One region of the Streptomyces sp. NPDC056361 genome, then DNA from elsewhere that is predicted to be linked to it. Evidence: riboswitches for the same ligand, from Rfam matches in the RefSeq annotation. Region 1 holds a riboswitch; each other region holds the start of a gene.
What was found. A riboswitch is a leader RNA that binds a small molecule or an ion and turns the genes downstream of it on or off. The one in region 1 is predicted to bind S-adenosylmethionine.
Positions count from the first base shown of each region.

Region 1 (5,753 bases):
CCTCGCGGGCCGTCCGGCGGCTCGCCTCCAGGGCCGCCTCGACCTCGCCGAGCCGCGCCTTGAGCCGCCTCGTCTCGCTCTCGGCGGACGACAGCTGGGCCGCCCCCTCGGCGCGTACGGCGTCGATCTCGCCCTGGACGCGCCGCAGCGCGGCCTCGCCGCGCTTCACGTCGCTCTGGGCGCTGCGCAGCTTGCGGTGAAGCGATTCCGCTTCCTTGCGGGCCGCTTCGAGGTCGTGCCGCAGCTGCTCGGTCTCGCCCCGGGAGCGGTCCCGGGCGTCCGCGAGCTCCTCGCGCAGCCGCTCCAGCTCACGCCGGCCGGCCTCGTCGGCCCGCTCGGCGTCGGCCCGCTGGGCCTCCTCGCCCGCGGCGGCCACGAGCTTGACCCAGCCGGGCGGCCGCAGCACATAGGCGGCGGCTGCCACGTCGACGGGGTCGGCGGCGGCCGGCGGGGTGCCGGTCTCCACGGCGCCGGCCAGCTCGGGCTGGCCCTGCTTGAACCGCTCGCCGATCCGCTGCCGGAAGAGCGGGTCGCTCTCCAGGGCGGCCGCCATCGCGTTGCCGGCGAACTTGGCCCGCCGGCTGGCGGTGAAGCGGGCGTACTGCCGCAGGGGTGCGGGGAGCTCCGCGACGGTCAGTCCGCCGAAGGCGTCCGCGACCAGCGCGACGACCCGCCGCCGCACGCCTTCCGGCAGTGGGTGGTCGAGCGTCTCGGCAGCGTCACCTGCCGCGCCGGCCGGCTCTCCACCGTGCGCGGGCTGCTCCACGATCCGTCACCCCTATGTCGTCCGCACCGTCCCTCAGGAGGCGGCGCCCGGCCTGTCCACCAGTTCGATCTGGTCCACCGCGTTGCACCAGCGGCAGCGGACCGACTCGATGGTCTCACTGACCACCTGCCGCTCCTCGACCGTCGGATCGCCCGCGAGGTCCAGATGGACGTACTCGACGACCTTCGAGGAGCGCGTCACGTCGAAGCGGGTCAGGTTGCCGCAGAGGGTGCAGCGCCAGCGGGTCTCGGCGGTCGGCAGGGGAACCGTCGTCATCGTGCCGTCCTTCTTCCTGTTGCGTGGTACCAGGTGCGGGAGCCGCGGTGCGCCGTCGAACTGCGGTCGTCGTGCCCGTAACCCTACGGCCTCCCCGGTACCCCGGGGCACGGCGAGGCACTCTGTCCACTTCGGCCCCGGTACGCGATGATCTGTCCATGATCGACTGGCGAGGAGCGGCCCGCGGTGCCCGGCAGGGCACGCGCAAGGGGCCCACGGTGACCTACGGACTGATCGCCGCCTGCTGCCTCCTCTTCGTGATCAGTCCCGTCTCCGGGGTCAACCCGGTGTACGGCACGGGGGACGCGCTCCTGGCGGCCCAGGGGACGTACTTCCGCCGCTGGGGCGTCGTCCCGGCCGAGCTGATGGGCGGCGAGCCGCACGCCCTGGTCACCCCGCTCACCGCGCTCTTCGTCCACGGCAGCTGGCTCCACCTGCTGGGGAACATGCTCTTCCTGTACGTCTTCGGGGCCATGGCCGAGGAGCGCATGGGCCCGGCCGGCTTCGCCCTCTTCTACCTGGGCACCGGCTATCTGGCGCTCCTCGGGTACGCGGTGGCGCACGCGGACAGCGAGCAGACCCTGGTGGGGGCGTCGGGGGCGATCTCCGGGGTGCTCGGGGCCTTCCTCTTCCTCTTCCCGCGCGCCCGGGTCACCAGCCTCTTCCCCTTCCTCCTGTTCCTGCCGCTGCGCTTCCCCGCCTGGATCGTCCTGATCTTCTGGTTCGTGCTCCAGTGGCTGGCCGCGCGCGCGGCGGGGCCGGGTCCCGGCGTCGCCTACCTGGCCCATGTCGTGGGCTTCTCCGTCGGATTCCTCTACGCCTGGGGGTGCTACCGGGGTGGGGATAGAGTGAAGGCTCCAGCCGCGGCGACCGAGGGAGAAAGCCAGCCGTGATCACCGCGATCGTGCTCATCAAGACCAGCGTGGACCGCATCCCCGAGATCGCCGAGTCGATCGCCGCGCTCGACAGCGTCAGCGAGGTCTTCTCGGTCACCGGCACGTACGACCTCATCGCCATGGTCCGGGTGCCCCGCCACGACGACCTGGCGGACGTGATCCCCGGCCGCATCAGCAAGATCCCCGGCGTCGAGGCCACGGACACCCACGTGGCGTTCCGCACGTACTCCCAGCACGACCTGGAGGCGGCCTTCGCCATCGGTCTGGAGTCCTGAGGAGCCGACCGCGGGACACGTGAAGGGGGCCTCCCGGACGGGAGGCCCCCTTCACCCGTACGAGTGACCGATCAGCCGCGGTCCGGGACGCAGCGGCCGTCCTCGGTGCGGTACTTCCACTGCGCGCCGTCCCGGACGAGCTCCTTCACGGCGCCGACGAACCGCTCCACGTGCTCGTCCGGCGTACCGGCGCCGAAGCTCACCCGGATGGCGTTGAGCGAGCGCTCGCCGGGCGCGGCCTCGGGGGCGCCGCACTCGCCCGGGTCCTGCGGGTCGCTGCCGAGCAGGGTGCGGACCAGTGGGTGGGCGCAGAAGAGGCCGTCGCGGACGCCGATGCCGTACTCGGCGGAGAGCGCGGCGGCGAAGTGGGAGCTGTTCCAGCCCTCCACGACGAAGGAGATGACGCCCACGCGCGGCGCGTCGTCGCCGAAGAGCGAGAGCACGCGCACCTGGGGCACCTCGGCCAGGCCCGCGCGGACCGTGTCGATCAGGTGCTGCTCGCGGGCGACGAGGGAGTCGAAGCCGGCCTCGGTGAGCGCCTTGCAGGCGGAGGCGATGGAGTAGACGCCGATGACGTTCGGCGAACCGGCCTCGTGCCGGGCCGCGGTGGTGTGCCACTCCACGTCCACACCGCCGTCGGCCCGGCGGGCCACCTTGCGGGAGGCGCCGCCGCCCGCGAGGTAGGGCTCGGAGTCCTGCAGCCAGTCGGCGCGGCCGGCGAGGACGCCGGAGCCGAAGGGCGCGTACAGCTTGTGCCCGGAGAAGGCGACCCAGTCGACGTCCAACTCCCGGACGGAGACCGGGTGGTGGGGCGCGAGCTGGGCGGCGTCGAGCACGATCCGGGCGCCGTGGGCGTGCGCGGCGGCGGCGAGTTCCTTCACCGGCCACAGCTCGCCGGTGACGTTGGACGCGCCGGTGACGCAGACCAGCGCGGGGCCGTAGGGGTCGCGGCCGGCGAGGGCCCGCTCCAGGGTCTCGACCGCCTGGGCCGGGGTGCGCGGCGCGTTGAGGTAGGTGACGCGGGCGTCGCGCCAGGGCAGCAGCGAGGCGTGGTGCTCGGTCTCGAACACGAAGACCTGGCAGTCGGCGGGGACCGTGGCGGCGAGCAGGTTCAGCGAGTCGGTGGTGGAGCGGGTGAACACGACCTGGTCGCCGGGGCGGCAGTCGAGGAACTCGGCGACGGTGGCGCGGCTGTTCTCGAAGAGGTCGGTGGAGAGCTGGGACAGGTAGCCGGCGCCGCGGTGGACGCTGCCGTAGTAGGGCGCGTAGGCGGCGACGTCGTCCCAGACCCGCTGGAGGGCGGGGGCGCTGGCCGCGTAGTCGAGCGCCGCGTAGGTCACCTCGCCGCCGGTGACGAGCGGGACGGTGACGTCCCGGCCGAGGACGGGCAGCGGGGCCGCGCAGCAGGGGTCGGCGGACTCGGCGGCGACGGAATCGACGGTGGTGGTGGCGGTGTTCGGGCGTGCGGACATGGCGGTATCTCCCGGCGGGCGGTGCGGAATGGCTTCGGTGATCCCGTACGCGGCCGGATCGGCGGGGTACGGGTGATGCCTCGGAGACGGCGGGGACGCACGCCGGTACGCGGGTACGCGGAAGTGACCCTGTTCCGAGGGTGAAGAAAGGGGCGGATTCGCCCTATCGCATTCGCTTGCTCACGGAAAACGCTCCTCGAGAGACCAGGACCCCTGGTGTTCGAGGGGTCCGCGCTTGCCGTAGACCTCGCTGCCTACGGCCTGGTCATCACCCGGGGCACCCCGCCACGGACGGAGGGTTGCCGGACAGCAAGCCGGGGCCTAAACGCTGTCACTCGTGACCTGGAAAGCATCCTGCCACATGATCTCCGATGCGCAAGACCCCGGTCCGCATACCGGACCGGGGTCGTACGACCGAAGGGGGCGGCCGTCAGGCGTTGCTGGCCGCGATCCAGCGCTCCAGGCTCCGGCGGGCCGCGCCGGAGTCGATCGACTCGGCGGCCTTCGCCATGCCCGCGGCCAGCTGCTCCGCCAGGGTGCCCCGGCCGGGCTCCAGGGCGGTCAGCGCCGCCGCCGCGTTGAGCAGGACCGCGTCCCGGACCGGACCGGTCTCCCCCGCGAGCAGCCGGCGGGCCACGTCGGCGTTGTACGAGGCGTCCGCGCCGCGCAGGGCCTCCAGGGGCACGAGCTCGATGCCGACGTCCCGCGGGTCGAAGCGCTCCTCGGCGACGGCGCCGTCCCGGACCACCCAGACCCGCGAGGTGGCCGTGGTCGTCAGCTCGTCCAGGCCGTCGTCGCCGCGGAAGACCAGGGCGGAGTTGCCGCGCTCGGCGAGGACTCCGGCCACGATCGGCGCCATGCGCGGGTCGGCGACCCCGACGGCCTGGGCCTTCACCTTGGCCGGGTTGGTCAGCGGGCCGAGGACGTTGAAGGTCGTCCGGATGCCCAGCTGGCCGCGCGCCGCGGCGACGTGCCGCAGCGACGGGTGGAACTTCACCGCGAAGCAGATGGTGATGCCGGCTTCCTCGGCGACCTCGGCGACCCGCTGCGGGGTGAGGTGCAGATTGATGCCGAGCTTCTCCAGGACGTCGGAGGAGCCGGAGGCGGAGGACGCGGCGCGGTTGCCGTGCTTGACGACCTTCGTGCCCGTGCCGGCGACCACGATCGACGCCATGGTGGAGATGTTCACCGTCTTGGCGCCGTCGCCGCCGGTGCCGACGATGTCCACGGCGGGACCGGGCACCTCGATCACGTTGGCGTGCGCGTACATGGTCCGCACGAGGCCGGCGATCTCCTGCACGGTCTCGCCCTTGGCCCGCAGCGCCACCATGAATCCGGCGATCTGGGCGTCGGTCGCCTCGCCGCTCATGATCAGGTCCATCGCCCAGGCCGTGTCGTCGGCGGTGAGGTCCCTGCCGTCGAGCAGGCCGTTCAGGAGGACGGGCCAGGAGCGGCCCGCCGACGTAGGTCCTCCAGCGGGGGTCGCAGCGCTCATGACGGCTCCTGATGATCGTGACGGGTACGCACCCACCCTATCGAGCCGGGGGGACGGCAAAGAGCCCCGTCCATCGAATGGACGGGGCTCTCGCCGTGGCGACCTTCAGGAAGTCAGGAGGTCAAGGTGATCAGTGGTGGCCGTGGCCGCTCTGGATCTCCTTGTACTCCTCGGCCGTCGGCTTGGCGATCTGGCTGTCGCCGCCGTAGTAGCCCTTGTTGAGCTTGACCCGGAGCTTCTCCAGGGCACCGACCTTGCGCTCCACGCCGTTCTCGTCGACGGCCGGCGGAAGCTCCGCCGCGTCGTACTGCTCGTGCGCGGTGAGGCGGTGCAGTTCGCCCTGGCTGAGCGGCTCGTGGACCTCGACGAACTCACCGTGCGGCAGGCGCTTGATGATGCCCGACTCGCGACCGTGCAGCACCTTGTCCTTGTCGCGGCGCTGGAGGCCGAGGCAGATCCGCTTGGTGGCGATGAACGCGAGGACCGGTCCGACGAAGAAGAAGATCCGGACGAACCAGGTGATCGAGTTCAGCGACAGGTGGAAGTGGGTCGCCCAGAGGTCGTTTCCACCAC
Region 1 is NZ_JBHJQI010000106.1:9,015-14,767, forward strand. Features, by position in the region: gene ACFCY7_RS28315 (NYN domain-containing protein) at 1-766, opposite strand, end outside; gene ACFCY7_RS28320 (hypothetical protein) at 800-1,042, opposite strand; gene ACFCY7_RS28325 (rhomboid family intramembrane serine protease) at 1,201-1,935, shown strand; gene ACFCY7_RS28330 (Lrp/AsnC family transcriptional regulator) at 1,932-2,213, shown strand; gene ACFCY7_RS28335 (aminotransferase class V-fold PLP-dependent enzyme) at 2,285-3,685, opposite strand; SAM riboswitch class IV at 3,912-4,028, opposite strand; gene trpD (anthranilate phosphoribosyltransferase) at 4,116-5,180, opposite strand; gene ACFCY7_RS28345 (cytochrome bc complex cytochrome b subunit) at 5,311-5,753, opposite strand, start outside.

Region 2 (5,753 bases), on a different contig from region 1:
TGCCGGGGTCCTGGCCATGCCCTTGATGGGCTTACCACCGCGCTTACCGTGGTGGTTCCCCGGCTGAGGTGGCTCCCCGGAGGGTCGCGGTGGTCTCTGGGGCCGATCGGTGGCGCAGGCATCCCGTGGTGTATCTCCTTGCCGGTACGCGGGTGGCCGACCTATCGTCGGCCCGCATCGCACCCGATCCGAAGGCTTTTGCTGCCTCTCCGCCCGCCGCCGCTCGTGACGCCGATTTCCTTTGGTGCATTCTGCTTGAGGCTTACAACTGGAATGGTGAGGAGCGGTTCACCGTGGAGCAGCCGGCTGCTGAGCCGCGTGCGGCGCATTACCTCGTTGGCTGGCCCCGCAGGGACGACTTCGAGTTCATTGCGGAGACCAGCGCCGGTGAACCGATCGGCGCAGCCTGGGCGCGGTGCCTTTCCGAGAGTGAGCCCGGATACGGTTTCGTCGCTCCGCAGCTCCCGAGCTGACCCTTGGCTTGTTGCCCGGACACCGCATCCACGGCCACGGTCACGGCTGGGCGCTGATGGAGGTGCTGATCCAGGCGCCGCCAACAGACTGCCCCCGGTCACTCGCCTTAGCCTGAGCGTCGAGGACGGTATCCCTGATGAGGCTCGTTGAATTGGCTCTGACCGGAGTTCCGTGAACAACTGGCAAGGGATGTTTGCGGATCCGTTGGCGGCCAGCCGTATAGAGATCGTGTACTGGTTGACTGTGCGTAGTGTCGACGATGACTTATTTCCCCTATCGGCAGCGTCAGCTTCCCTGCCCGGACGTTCGAACCACAGGCGCCTGGCTTTCGTCATTCCGGGGAATGCCGGGCGAGAAGGTGTTCGGCTGGTCAGTCCCAGTCGGACGCTGGCTGGTCGACCCGACCGCCCTTGTGCGGTGTGGGGATGTAGTCGCGAGCACCGCCGGGCAGCGTGGCGACACATGCCGATGAGCAGGCGTTGACCAGCAGGGGCAACACGTCAGTGGCCACGCGCAGTGAGATCCACACCTGATGGAGTCCACTCTCTTCGATCGGGTGGTCGCAGACACTGCAGCCGTGCAGGGCGGTGGCGCCCCAGCGTCGGGGATCAAGGTTTCCCAGATCAAGGTCCACGACGGACTCCGGGGAAGGCGGTAGCTGCGGGAACGGCGGTCGCATCTTGTAGTTGCCGAACAACGCGCGCGTGCTCACCGTGCTGCGGGTCAGCTTCCGGCATCGGGTGATCTCGTAGGGGAACCAGTGCAGCCGGTAGGAGGTGTAGGGGGTGAACTCCTCCAGGCTGCTCATGGCCCCGATCTCGGGCGGGATCCGGACCAGGTTGCTGCCGTAGAGGACGAGGTGCTTGACCGCCGTCAGCCTGGCGATGCTCGGCGGCAGGGTGATGATCTGCCGTCGCTCTTCCGGGCTGAGCTCACTCAGGGGTCGGAACTCTTCGCGCCCGTCGGCGGCGGCCTCGTCGATCAGCTCCAGCAGGTGCTGCCAGCCCGGAGCGGAGGTGTCCTGCCGCTCGGTGTGAAATCGAACTCGGGCTCGCGGATGAGGCCTGGACTGGTCGATGCACGAGCAGACGTCCCTGTAGGACCCGCGCCGGCCTGGGGCCGGGTCCGATGTGTCGCCCCAGCGGTTCGCATAGAGCCTCGGCTCTCCCCCGTCCGTCATGGCCCCAAGATACGGAGGTTGCCGCAGGCCGTTTCAATGATTATTCGGGCGAGAGCACAGACCCGTCGCCGTGCTCGAACGTCCGGGAGTACGTCCCACGACGCGGCCGGTCTCGACGTCGACGAGGACGGTCCCGTAAGCGCGGCTCTTGCGGAGGGCGAACTCGTCGACGCCGAGTACCCCCGGCGCCCGCTCCGGTACCTCGGGCGCTTCCAGTAGCCCGAGTAGGCGGGTCCGGCCTGCGGCGATGCTGAGCTTGTGGCACAGCCGTTCGTCGGCTCGGCCGCCCAGCTCGGTGGCGACGGCCCGTAACCACTGCTTCAGCCCGACGCCGGAATGTACGTGGCACTCACTCAGCTCGGGGACTGCTCGGCGAACGTCGTCCGCCGGCACCGGGCGCGGTCGCAGAAGAAGCGGACACGAAGACGTCCTCGCCAGCTTCCTTCCCCAAAGCGGACGTTCGGCTAGCGTCCTCCAGTAGGGGAGTTCCTCCGTCTCTCCGGGCTCCTGCAGCCCGGGCAACAGGTCGGCGGGCCGCACGCGGCCACCTCCACCAGCCCGGCCTCTGGGTCGGCGGTCAGCCGTTCCAGTTCAACATCGACTCCAGGGAACAGCGCATCGTCGATCTAGCTGAGAACCACGCGCAGGTCGTCCCGTAGGGAAGCGATCCTGCATGCATGCCGCTGGCCTGGGATTTCACGGAACTTCGGTCAGAGCCGCATTCAAAGAGCGCCATCAACGTGATCGGGAGGACGTCAGTCCGGCAGATCGGTCGGGGTCGGCATGAAGCCCTGCTGCGGTGGCGGTGGTTGGAAGCGGACGGAGGGATCGGGTACCTGGCCCTCGTCGGCATAGGCCAGGGAGCTGCACCGGTGAGGTCCTCCTCGGTGCGGTCTTTCTCGGTGCGGCGCACAAGACCTGGGGAGCCCCGCGACGATCCGGCCAAGGAAGTCTGAAGACGACGCCGGCCGGGGGAGAGGCGGAACCACCACGGGGTGCTGTCGAGGTCAGGTGTGGGAGACGGCTGCGGTGAGGCGGTCGGCTGCGTCGACGGCGGCCTTTGCGAGCCGGGCGCCGGGGTGTCGGGTGAGGCGTTGGATCGGGCCGGTGACCGTGACGGCGGCGACGACGCGGTCGGATGGGCCGCGGACCGGCGCCGAGACGGAGGCCATGCCGGGCTCGCGCTCACCGATGGACTGGGCCCAGCCTCGGCGCCGCACGCCGCTCAGGGCGGCGGCGGTGAAGCGAGCACCCTGCAGTCCTTGGTAGAAGCGCTCGGGCTCCTCCCAGGCCAGCAGGACCTGGGCGGCGGAGCCGACCTTCATGGGGAGCGTGGACCCCACCGGCACGATGTCGCGTAGGCCGGAGGTCCGCTCGGCGGCGGCGATGCAGACGCGCAGCTCACCCTGGCGCCGGTAGAGCTGCGAGCTCTCGCCGGTGGCGTCCCGAAGGGAAGTGAGGACCGGACCGGCGGCGGCGAGCAAGCAGTCCTCGCCCGCGGCAGCCGAGAGCTCGCCGAGCCGAGGGCCGAGGACGAAGCGGCCCCGCACGTCCCTGCCGACCAGTCGGTGACGTTCGAGTGCGAGGGCGAGTCGATGGGCCGTCGGTCGAGCCAAGCCGGTGGAAGCGACCAGCTCCGCCAGAGTGGCCGGGCCCGACGCCAGCGCACCGAGGATCACCGCGGCCTTGTCCAGGACGCCAACACCACTAGAAATATCCGAAATGTCCATGAAAAGGGGTACTCCAGTCTCGATCTGCGAGCCGTGACTCGCAGCGACCTCGCTCAGGGGAGGGCAGGGGTGATCAGCGGGAAAAGGCCGAGGCGGTCGGCTGATATGCCGCGATGATCATGAGACGGGTACGCGGAAAGCCCGGGTCGGACAGAGCCGGGGCGAAAGGCAGCACAGAGAGCACCGTGTCTCCTCATCTTTTCCCGCGCCACGTTGGCGCGGGCCGGAGTTGGCACTGACCCCGACGACACGGCGCGAACATCGAACGCCAAGTCGAACGGGGAGTTGCCGGGGCTTCGTAGGGCCGGTCCCTCCACCCCTCTGGATGATTCGCGAGGAACCATACAAGACTCCCGGGGCTACCTGCCAACGCCTTCCTGCTCAGGACCTGGTCGAGTGCGCTTCGGCGAGGTCGGCTTCGTGGGTCTCGCGGTCGTCGCCGTGCTGCTCGACCCGGGGCTGGATGCGGCGACAGTCTCGCCCTGGAGCGGGCCAGGTCGCTGTACCTCGACCTGGCCGACCTGCACGCCGACCTGCACGCCGAGCAGGGCGACTTCGCCGCCGCGGCGCGGGCTGCGGGAGGGGGGCGGGGCACGGGGTACGGGGTGCCGCCCCCACCTCGTCGTCAGGTGGGACGAGGTGCGGGCGGCGTGGGGTGGTGTGGGGCGGCGTGGGGGTGGGGCCCTCCGTCGTGGGAAGGGGCGGCGGGCGATGGTGACGGGTGGTCCGTCAACCGGTCCGGTGGATCGAGATCTGGTCGATGCGGCCGGCGAAGTGCCACTGCGCGCCGCCGTTGTCGACGTTGCGCCCGGCCCACAGGCCGTCGAGGTCGGGGGTCTGTCCGAAGAGGGACGGGGTGGTGGTCGAGGCGATGCGCACGCCGTCCGCGTAGAGAACCGTGCCGGTGTCGGTCACGGCGACGGCAAGGGTGTGGTCGCGTCCGTCTGCGAGGGACTTCGTGCCGTCGAGTTTCGCGCTGTAGACGCCGCCGGCACGGGCCTCGAAGTGGGGCACGCCGCTGTTCAGGGAGAGCGTGACGTTGGTCGACGGTGCGGAGGTGTCGGAGGCGGAGAGCAGGGTGGCCGCGAGGGGAGCATGCGTGGTGCGGAAGCGCGCTGTGATCACGCCGCGCGTGAGTGGGGCGACATCGGGCAGTGACGAGGTCAGGTCGGTGTACGACGAGACGCCGTCGAAGTCGTGCGCGGGTGTCGAGTCGAGCGCCTTGTCCCGTCCGACGACGAGCGTCGGCGTGGTCGTGGAGATCGTGGTGGCGCCCGCCTTGAGTGCGACCGTGATGTCCTGCTCGCCGGAGGGCGTGTCCGCCGGGGGCAGTACGGGGAAGCGGAGGGCGACGGTGGCGCCGGGCGGGATCGCCGGGATCCGCTGCGGTACGTCCCCGTTCCAGCCGGCGGGCAGGTGCAGTGCGGCGCTGCCGGGCACGCTCGCCCGGTGCCCGTGGTTGGTGACGCGCACCTCCACGGTGTTCGTTCCGCCGGCGGTCAGCAGGCCGTCGGGGACGGAGGGCCGGGCTTCGAGCTTCGGGTGGCCCTGGTCGGTCGGGCAGTCCGCGCCGAGCCAGGCGGAGTCGAAGCGCGCGAAGGTGATGCGCTGGTACGGGCCCGACTCGTACAGCAGGCCGAAGGTGCCGTCCGCGAGGCGGGTCATCGTGGAGTACGCCGTGCCGCCGGCTTCGACGACCTTGGACGTGGGCCAGGTGAGGCCGTCGTTGCAGGACATCCGGACCGTGAGGTTGTGGCGGGCGGTGGTGCTGGCGGTGTTGCTGAAGAGCAGCCAGTGCGACTCCGGCCGCCGGCCACCCGCCGTGGCGTCGTACCGCAGGATCGCGGCATTGTTGGTGGGGTCGATGAGCTCGTCGTCCGGGACGGGGGTGGAGTAGGTGATGCCGCCGTCGTCGGAGTAGGCGACGAGCCGGGTCTTCGCGCTGGAGGTGCGGCTGTTGAGCATGATGCGCCCGTCGGCCAGCTCGACCGTCTTGTTCTCGTCCATCAGCGGCCCGACGGGGCTGCCCATCCTCCAGGTTTCGCCGTGGTCGTCGCTGTACGCGCTGGCCGCCCAGATGCCGCCGTCGGCCTTGCGGAAGGCGTACTGCTGCACCAGGCGTCCGGTGGAGAGCTGGATGCCGGTGCCGGAGGAGGCGAACATGCCCTTCCAGGACGGGTCCTTGATGTCCTGGGTGATGCGGCGGGTGGTCCAGGTGACGCCTCCGTCGTCGGAGTAGGCGTAGTCGGCGTGGAGCGAGTCGGTGGCGTCGTTCGCGTTGCCGGCCCCGGAGTTGAAGAAGCCGATGCCCTTGGGGCCGTACGCGTAGAAGACGAAGACCCGACCGGTTTCGCGGTCGACGACCATGC
Region 2 is NZ_JBHJQI010000007.1:8,948-14,700, forward strand. Features, by position in the region: gene ACFCY7_RS03645 (hypothetical protein) at 129-473, shown strand; gene ACFCY7_RS03650 (leucine-rich repeat domain-containing protein) at 845-1,654, opposite strand; gene ACFCY7_RS03655 (IclR family transcriptional regulator) at 2,662-3,384, opposite strand; SAM riboswitch class I at 3,575-3,716, opposite strand; gene ACFCY7_RS03660 (exo-alpha-sialidase) at 4,114-5,753, opposite strand, start outside.
Region 2: another riboswitch for S-adenosylmethionine. It lies ahead of ACFCY7_RS03655 (IclR family transcriptional regulator); the one in region 1 lies ahead of ACFCY7_RS28335 (aminotransferase class V-fold PLP-dependent enzyme).

Region 3 (5,753 bases), on a different contig from region 1:
GCGACGGACGGCCTGCGTACCCGATGGTTCCTTGCCCCACCTGGCCGCGGGCCTCATCTGCCCGATCCTCGTAAGCACTCTCACCTTCCGAGTGCTAACGCCAATGATTAGCACTCGGCATAGGAGAGTGCAAGCGACTCTCGACGATCGGGATGGGACGGGAGGGGCGCACGGGGGCGCGCGGGAACGCACGAGGGGTCCGCATCCCCTCAGGGATGCGGACCCCTCGACGGCGTTGCGTCGGTGGCCGATCGCGCCGCGCTCAGACGGCGAGCTTGACCATGTCCGCCTGCGGACCCTTCTGGCCCTGCGAGATCTCGAACTCGACTCGCTGTCCCTCTTCGAGGCTGCGGTAGCCATCCATCTGGATCGCGCTGTAGTGGACGAAAACATCCGCACCACCGTCGACCGCGATGAAGCCGTAGCCCTTCTCCGCGTTGAACCACTTGACGGTGCCCTGAGCCATGCCTAACTCCCCTATTACTGGCCCTTGCGCGGGACCGCACTTCGCGGACCCGGGTCAGACCCTGCGCCGGAACGCGTCGACCGCCGCTGAATGTATCTGCCCAACTGCCCTCTGCAACAGGTCATTCGAGCGGGAATTCTCGGCACGACGGAAAGGGGAATTGGGGAGAATCCCCTGGATGCCGGGGCAAGTCGGGCCCGGCAAAAGGCGCAGAACGTACACAACGCGCAGGCACTTTGGCTGCTTCTTGTCGTGCGGGGACGCTTTCTCATATGCGTCCGGCATGCGCAGCGGAGGGGACTTCCCCAACTCTACCCCGCTCAACCATGCAGAATTGCCCCTTCCGCTTATAGTCGCGGAAGGGGCAATTCAAGAAAGACGGGGCAGGGAACGGCTCAGCAGCCGCCGGCCACCGCGGGGATGATCGAGACGCCGGCGCCGGCCGGGGTGGCCGTCTCCAGGCCCTGCTCGAAGCGCACGTCGTCGTCGTTCACGTAGACGTTGACGAAGCGGCGCAGCTTGCCCTGGTCGTCCAGCACGCGGGCGGCGATGCCGCTGTGGTTCTTCTCCAGGTCGGCGATGACCTCGGCGAGGGTCGCGCCCTCGGCCTGGACCTCGGACTGACCGCCCGTGTAGGTGCGGAGGATGGTGGGGATGCGGACGTTCACGGCCATGTCTTCGTAACCTTTCGGAGGACCGGGAAAGCGGGCGGGCTCAGACTGCCAGGCCGGCGTCGCGGAACGCGTCCAGGCTCGGGCGGATGGTGACGGTCGCCTGAGAGGTGTCGGCCACCGCGTCCAGGGTCTTGAGTCCGTCGCCCGTGTTGAGGACGACGGTGGTCAGCTCGGGGTCGATGAGACCCGCCTCGACGAGCTTCTTCGTGACGCCGACGGTCACGCCGCCCGCGGTCTCGGCGAAGATGCCCTCGGTCTGCGCGAGCAGCTTGATCGCGTCCACGACCTGCTCGTCGTTCACGTCCTCCACGGCACCGCCGGTGCGGCGGGCGATGTCGAGGACGTACGGGCCGTCGGCCGGGTTGCCGATGGCGAGCGACTTGGCGATCGTGTTCGGCTTCTGCGGGCGGACGACGTCGTGGCCGGCCTTGAAGGCGACGGAGACCGGGGAGCAGCCCTCGGCCTGGGCGCCGAAGATCTTGTACGGCTTGTCCTCGACGAGGCCCAGCTTGATGAGCTCCTGCAGACCCTTGTCGATCTTCGTGAGCTGGGAGCCGGAGGCGATCGGGATGACGAGCTGGTCGGGGATGACCCAGCCGAGCTGCTCGCAGATCTCGTACGCCAGCGTCTTGGAGCCCTCGCCGTAGTACGGGCGGAGGTTGACGTTCACGAAGCCCCAGCCCTCGCCGAGCGGGTCGCCGATGAGCTCCGAGCAGAAGCGGTTGACGTCGTCGTAGTTGCCCTCGATGGCGACCAGGTCACCGCCGTAGACACCGGCCATGACGACCTTGCCCTGCTCCAGGTCGTGCGGGATGAAGACGCAGGAGCGGAAGCCGGCGCGGGCGGCGGCGGCGCCGACGGCGCCGGCCAGGTTGCCGGTGGACGAGCAGGACAGGGTGGTGAAGCCGAAGGCGCGGGCGGCTTCGAGGGCCTGCGCGACGACCCGGTCCTTGAAGGAGTGGGTCGGGTTGCCGGAGTCGTCCTTGACGAACAGCTTGCCGGGGGCGACGCCGATCTCGCGGGCGAGGTTGTCGGCCTGGACGAGCTTGGTCCAGCCCGGGTTCAGGTTCGGCTTCTCGGCGACGTCGGCCGGGACGGGCAGCAGCGGGGCGTAGCGCCAGATGTTGGCGGGGCCGGCCTCGATCTGCTTGCGCAGCGCCTCGGGGTCACCGGTGGGAAGGTCGTACGCGACTTCGAGAGGTCCGAAACAGAGTTCGCAGGCGAAGATCGGACCGAGCGGGAAGACTTCACCGCATTCGCGACAGGAGAGCCCGGACGCGGGACCGAGGTCGACGGTGGTGGCGGAGGCGACAGTCTGTGCAGCCATGGAGGCGAGGCCCTTTCTCCTCATCTTTCCCATGACGAATTTTTCGTCATGAGACGGATTTGGCACCTTCCCTAGCCGGGGACCTCGCTGGAGGACGAGACAAACCGACTGGAGGGTTGCCGGGGCTTCAACGGGCCGTTTCCCTCTGCCCCTCTGGATGAGCGGTATTCGATTGTGAAGCGCGATGGACTTCGTTCCTGCGCTCCGACGCGGTCGGCACCCCGACGTGCATCGGGGATCCGCGTTGTTCAAGACTGTAACCGAAGGCCCGGAAGCTTGGACGGGCCGTCCGTAACGCGAGATGGAGATCACGTGCTGGAAGAGGTGGAGCGCTGGCTGGACCGCCGGTCCTGGTCCGTGGCGGACCGGCCGCTGGAGCGCATCCTCGCCGCCAAGCGCAACACGAGGGTCAGCGTCGTGCTGCCCGCGCTGAACGAGGAGGCGACGGTCGGGGACATCGTCGCCGTGATCCGCCGCGAGCTGATGTCGGAGGCGGTGCCGCTCGTCGACGAGCTGGTGGTGATCGACTCGGGCTCCACGGACCGCACGGCGGAGGTCGCGGCGGCGGCCGGGGCGCGGGTGGTCGCGCGCGACGCGATCCTGCCGCGGATACCGGCCGTCCCCGGCAAGGGCGAGGTCCTGTGGCGGTCACTGATGGTGACGAGCGGGGACGTCGTGTGCTTCGTCGACGCGGACCTGCGGGACTTCTCCGCGGACTTCGTCACCGGGATCGTGGGCCCGCTGCTCACCGACCCGGACGTCGACTTCGTGAAGGCGATGTACGACCGCCCCTTCGGGGACACTCCTGGTCAGGGCGGCCGGGTCACCGAGCTGGTGGCGCGCCCCCTCCTCAACCTCCACTGGCCGCAGCTGGCCGGCTTCGTGCAGCCCCTCGGCGGCGAGTACGCGGCGCGGCGCTCGCTCCTCGAACGGCTGCCGTTCCCGGTCGGCTACGGAGTGGAGTTGGGGCTGCTCGTCGACGCGCTCCACACGGTCGGCCTGGACGCGCTCGCCCAGGTGGACGTCGGGGTGCGCAAGCACCGGCACCAGGACGGTCGGGCGCTGGGCCGGATGGCCGCCGCGATCTACCGGACGGCGCAGCTCCGGCTCTCCCGGGGCCACCTCGTACGGCCCCGGCTCACCCAGTTCGAGCGCGGCGAGAAGGGCTTCGAGCCGCGCACGTACGACGTGGACACGGAGGAGCGCCCCCCGATGGCCGAGATCACGGAGTACGCGCAGCGCCGGGTGGCCTGACCGCCGCATGGCCTGACCGCCGGGCGGGCGCGCCGCCGGGCGGGCGCCGCCGGGCGGCTCGCCGCGTGGCGTAGCACCCTATGATGATCCGCTTTGCCTACATTGCCCTTTTATGCGCTTCAGACGACATCACCTGGGCAGAGTACTGGCGGCCATCGGCCTGACGGCGGGCTCGCTCGCGTTCGCGGCGGCCGGACCGGCCGGCGCGGACGCGGTCGAGCCCTTCGGCAAGCGGTACGACGCGTCGCCGTACGGCGACTCCACCGCCCTCGGCAACACGGTCACGGGCTGCCCCACGACCCCCGCCGACCTGGCCGCCCTCTGCGCGACGGCGGCGAGCGGCCGGGGCGCCTCCCCCGCTCCGCCGGCCCCGGGCCCGCAGGGCGGCCACTCCTCCGGTTCCATGGCGGAGACGGGCGGCAACGGCGAACGCCTCTGGCTGCTCGGCGCCCTCGCCGTGGCCCTCGCGGCCACCGGCCTGGTGGCGAAGGCGGCCCTGCGCGGCAGCCGGCGCGACTGACGGACCGGCCGCCGAAGCCCCCGGCCACGCCCCTGCCCAAGCCGCTGACCTGCGACGACTCAGCGTGGCCGAATCAACCTGTCTCGTATACGTACGTTTGAGCGTTTACGGGACGGGCTAGGTTCGCCACATGGCTACTGTGCTCGTGGCATCCAACCGGGGCCCCGTCTCGTACGTCCTCGGCGACGACGGCTCGCTCGACGCCCGCAGGGGCGGCGGCGGCCTGGTCTCGGGGCTGAGCGCCGTGTCCGCCCAGGAGAGCCTGTGGGTGTGCGCGGCGCTCGGCGAGGGCGACCGCGAGGCCGTCCGGCGCGGCACCGGCGAGCCCGGCGTCCGCATGCTCGACATCGACCCGGACGTGTACGCCGACGCGTACAACGGCATCGCGAACTCGGTGCTCTGGTTCCTCCACCACCACCTGTACGACATCCCCCGCGAACCCGTCTTCGACGCCGCGTTCCGCCGCCGCTGGGAGTCGTACCGCGCCTACAACCGCGCCTTCGCCGAGGCCCTGGCCGCCGAGGCGGCGGACGGCGCCGCGGTCCTCGTCCAGGACTACCACCTGGCCCTCGTCCCGGGTCAGCTCCGCGAGCTCCGCCCCGACCTCCGCATCGCCCACTTCACCCACACCCCCTGGGCCTCCCCCGCCTACCTCCGCATGCTCCCCGACGACCTCCGCGAGGAACTCCTCCGGGGCATGCTCGGCGCGGACCACCTCGGATTCCACACCCGGGCCTGGGCCTCGGCCTTCACCGAGTGCGCGGGGCCCGCCGGCCTCGGCCGCTCCGAGGTCGCGGTGCACCCCCTCGGCGTCGACGGCGACGAGCTCCGGTCCCTCGCGTACCGCCCCGAGGTCGACGAACGCCTCGCCGAACTCCGCAAGGAGGTCGGCGACCGCAGGACCATCGTCCGCGTCGACCGCACCGAACTCTCCAAGAACATCCTCCGCGGCCTCCTCGCCTACCGCGAGCTCCTCACCACCCACCCCGAGTGGCGCGACCGCGTCGTCCACCTCGCCTCGGCCTACCCCTCCCGCCAGGACCTGGAGTCCTACCGGTCGTACACCGCGTCCGTACGGGAGCTGGCCGACGAGATCAACGCCGAGTTCGGCACGCCCGAATGGCAACCGGTCCTCGTCTCCGTGAAGGACGACTTCACCCGCTCCCTCGCCGCCTACCGCCTCGCCGACGTCGCCCTCGTCAACCCCGTCCGCGACGGCATGAACCTCGTCGCCAAGGAAATACCCGTCGTCTCCGAATCCGGCTGCGCCCTCGTCCTCTCCACCGGCGCCGGTGCCCACGAGGAGCTCAAGGACGACGCCCTGACCGTCAATCCCTTCGACGTCTCCCAGACCGCCACCGCCCTCCACACCGCCCTCTCCATGCCCCCCGCCGAACGCACCACCCGCACCACCCACCTCGCCACCGCCGCCACCGCCCTCCCACCCCAGCGCTGGTTCCTCGCCCAACTGGAAGCCCTCGGCGGCCCGGACGGGACCTAGGGCCTGTCGTC
Region 3 is NZ_JBHJQI010000091.1:19,709-25,461, reverse strand. Features, by position in the region: gene ACFCY7_RS26315 (cold-shock protein) at 263-466, opposite strand; gene ACFCY7_RS26310 (MoaD/ThiS family protein) at 862-1,140, opposite strand; gene thrC (threonine synthase) at 1,181-2,491, opposite strand; SAM riboswitch class I at 2,485-2,631, opposite strand; gene ACFCY7_RS26300 (glucosyl-3-phosphoglycerate synthase) at 2,780-3,721, shown strand; gene ACFCY7_RS26295 (hypothetical protein) at 3,834-4,241, shown strand; gene ACFCY7_RS26290 (trehalose-6-phosphate synthase) at 4,372-5,742, shown strand.
Region 3: another riboswitch for S-adenosylmethionine. It lies ahead of thrC (threonine synthase); the one in region 1 lies ahead of ACFCY7_RS28335 (aminotransferase class V-fold PLP-dependent enzyme).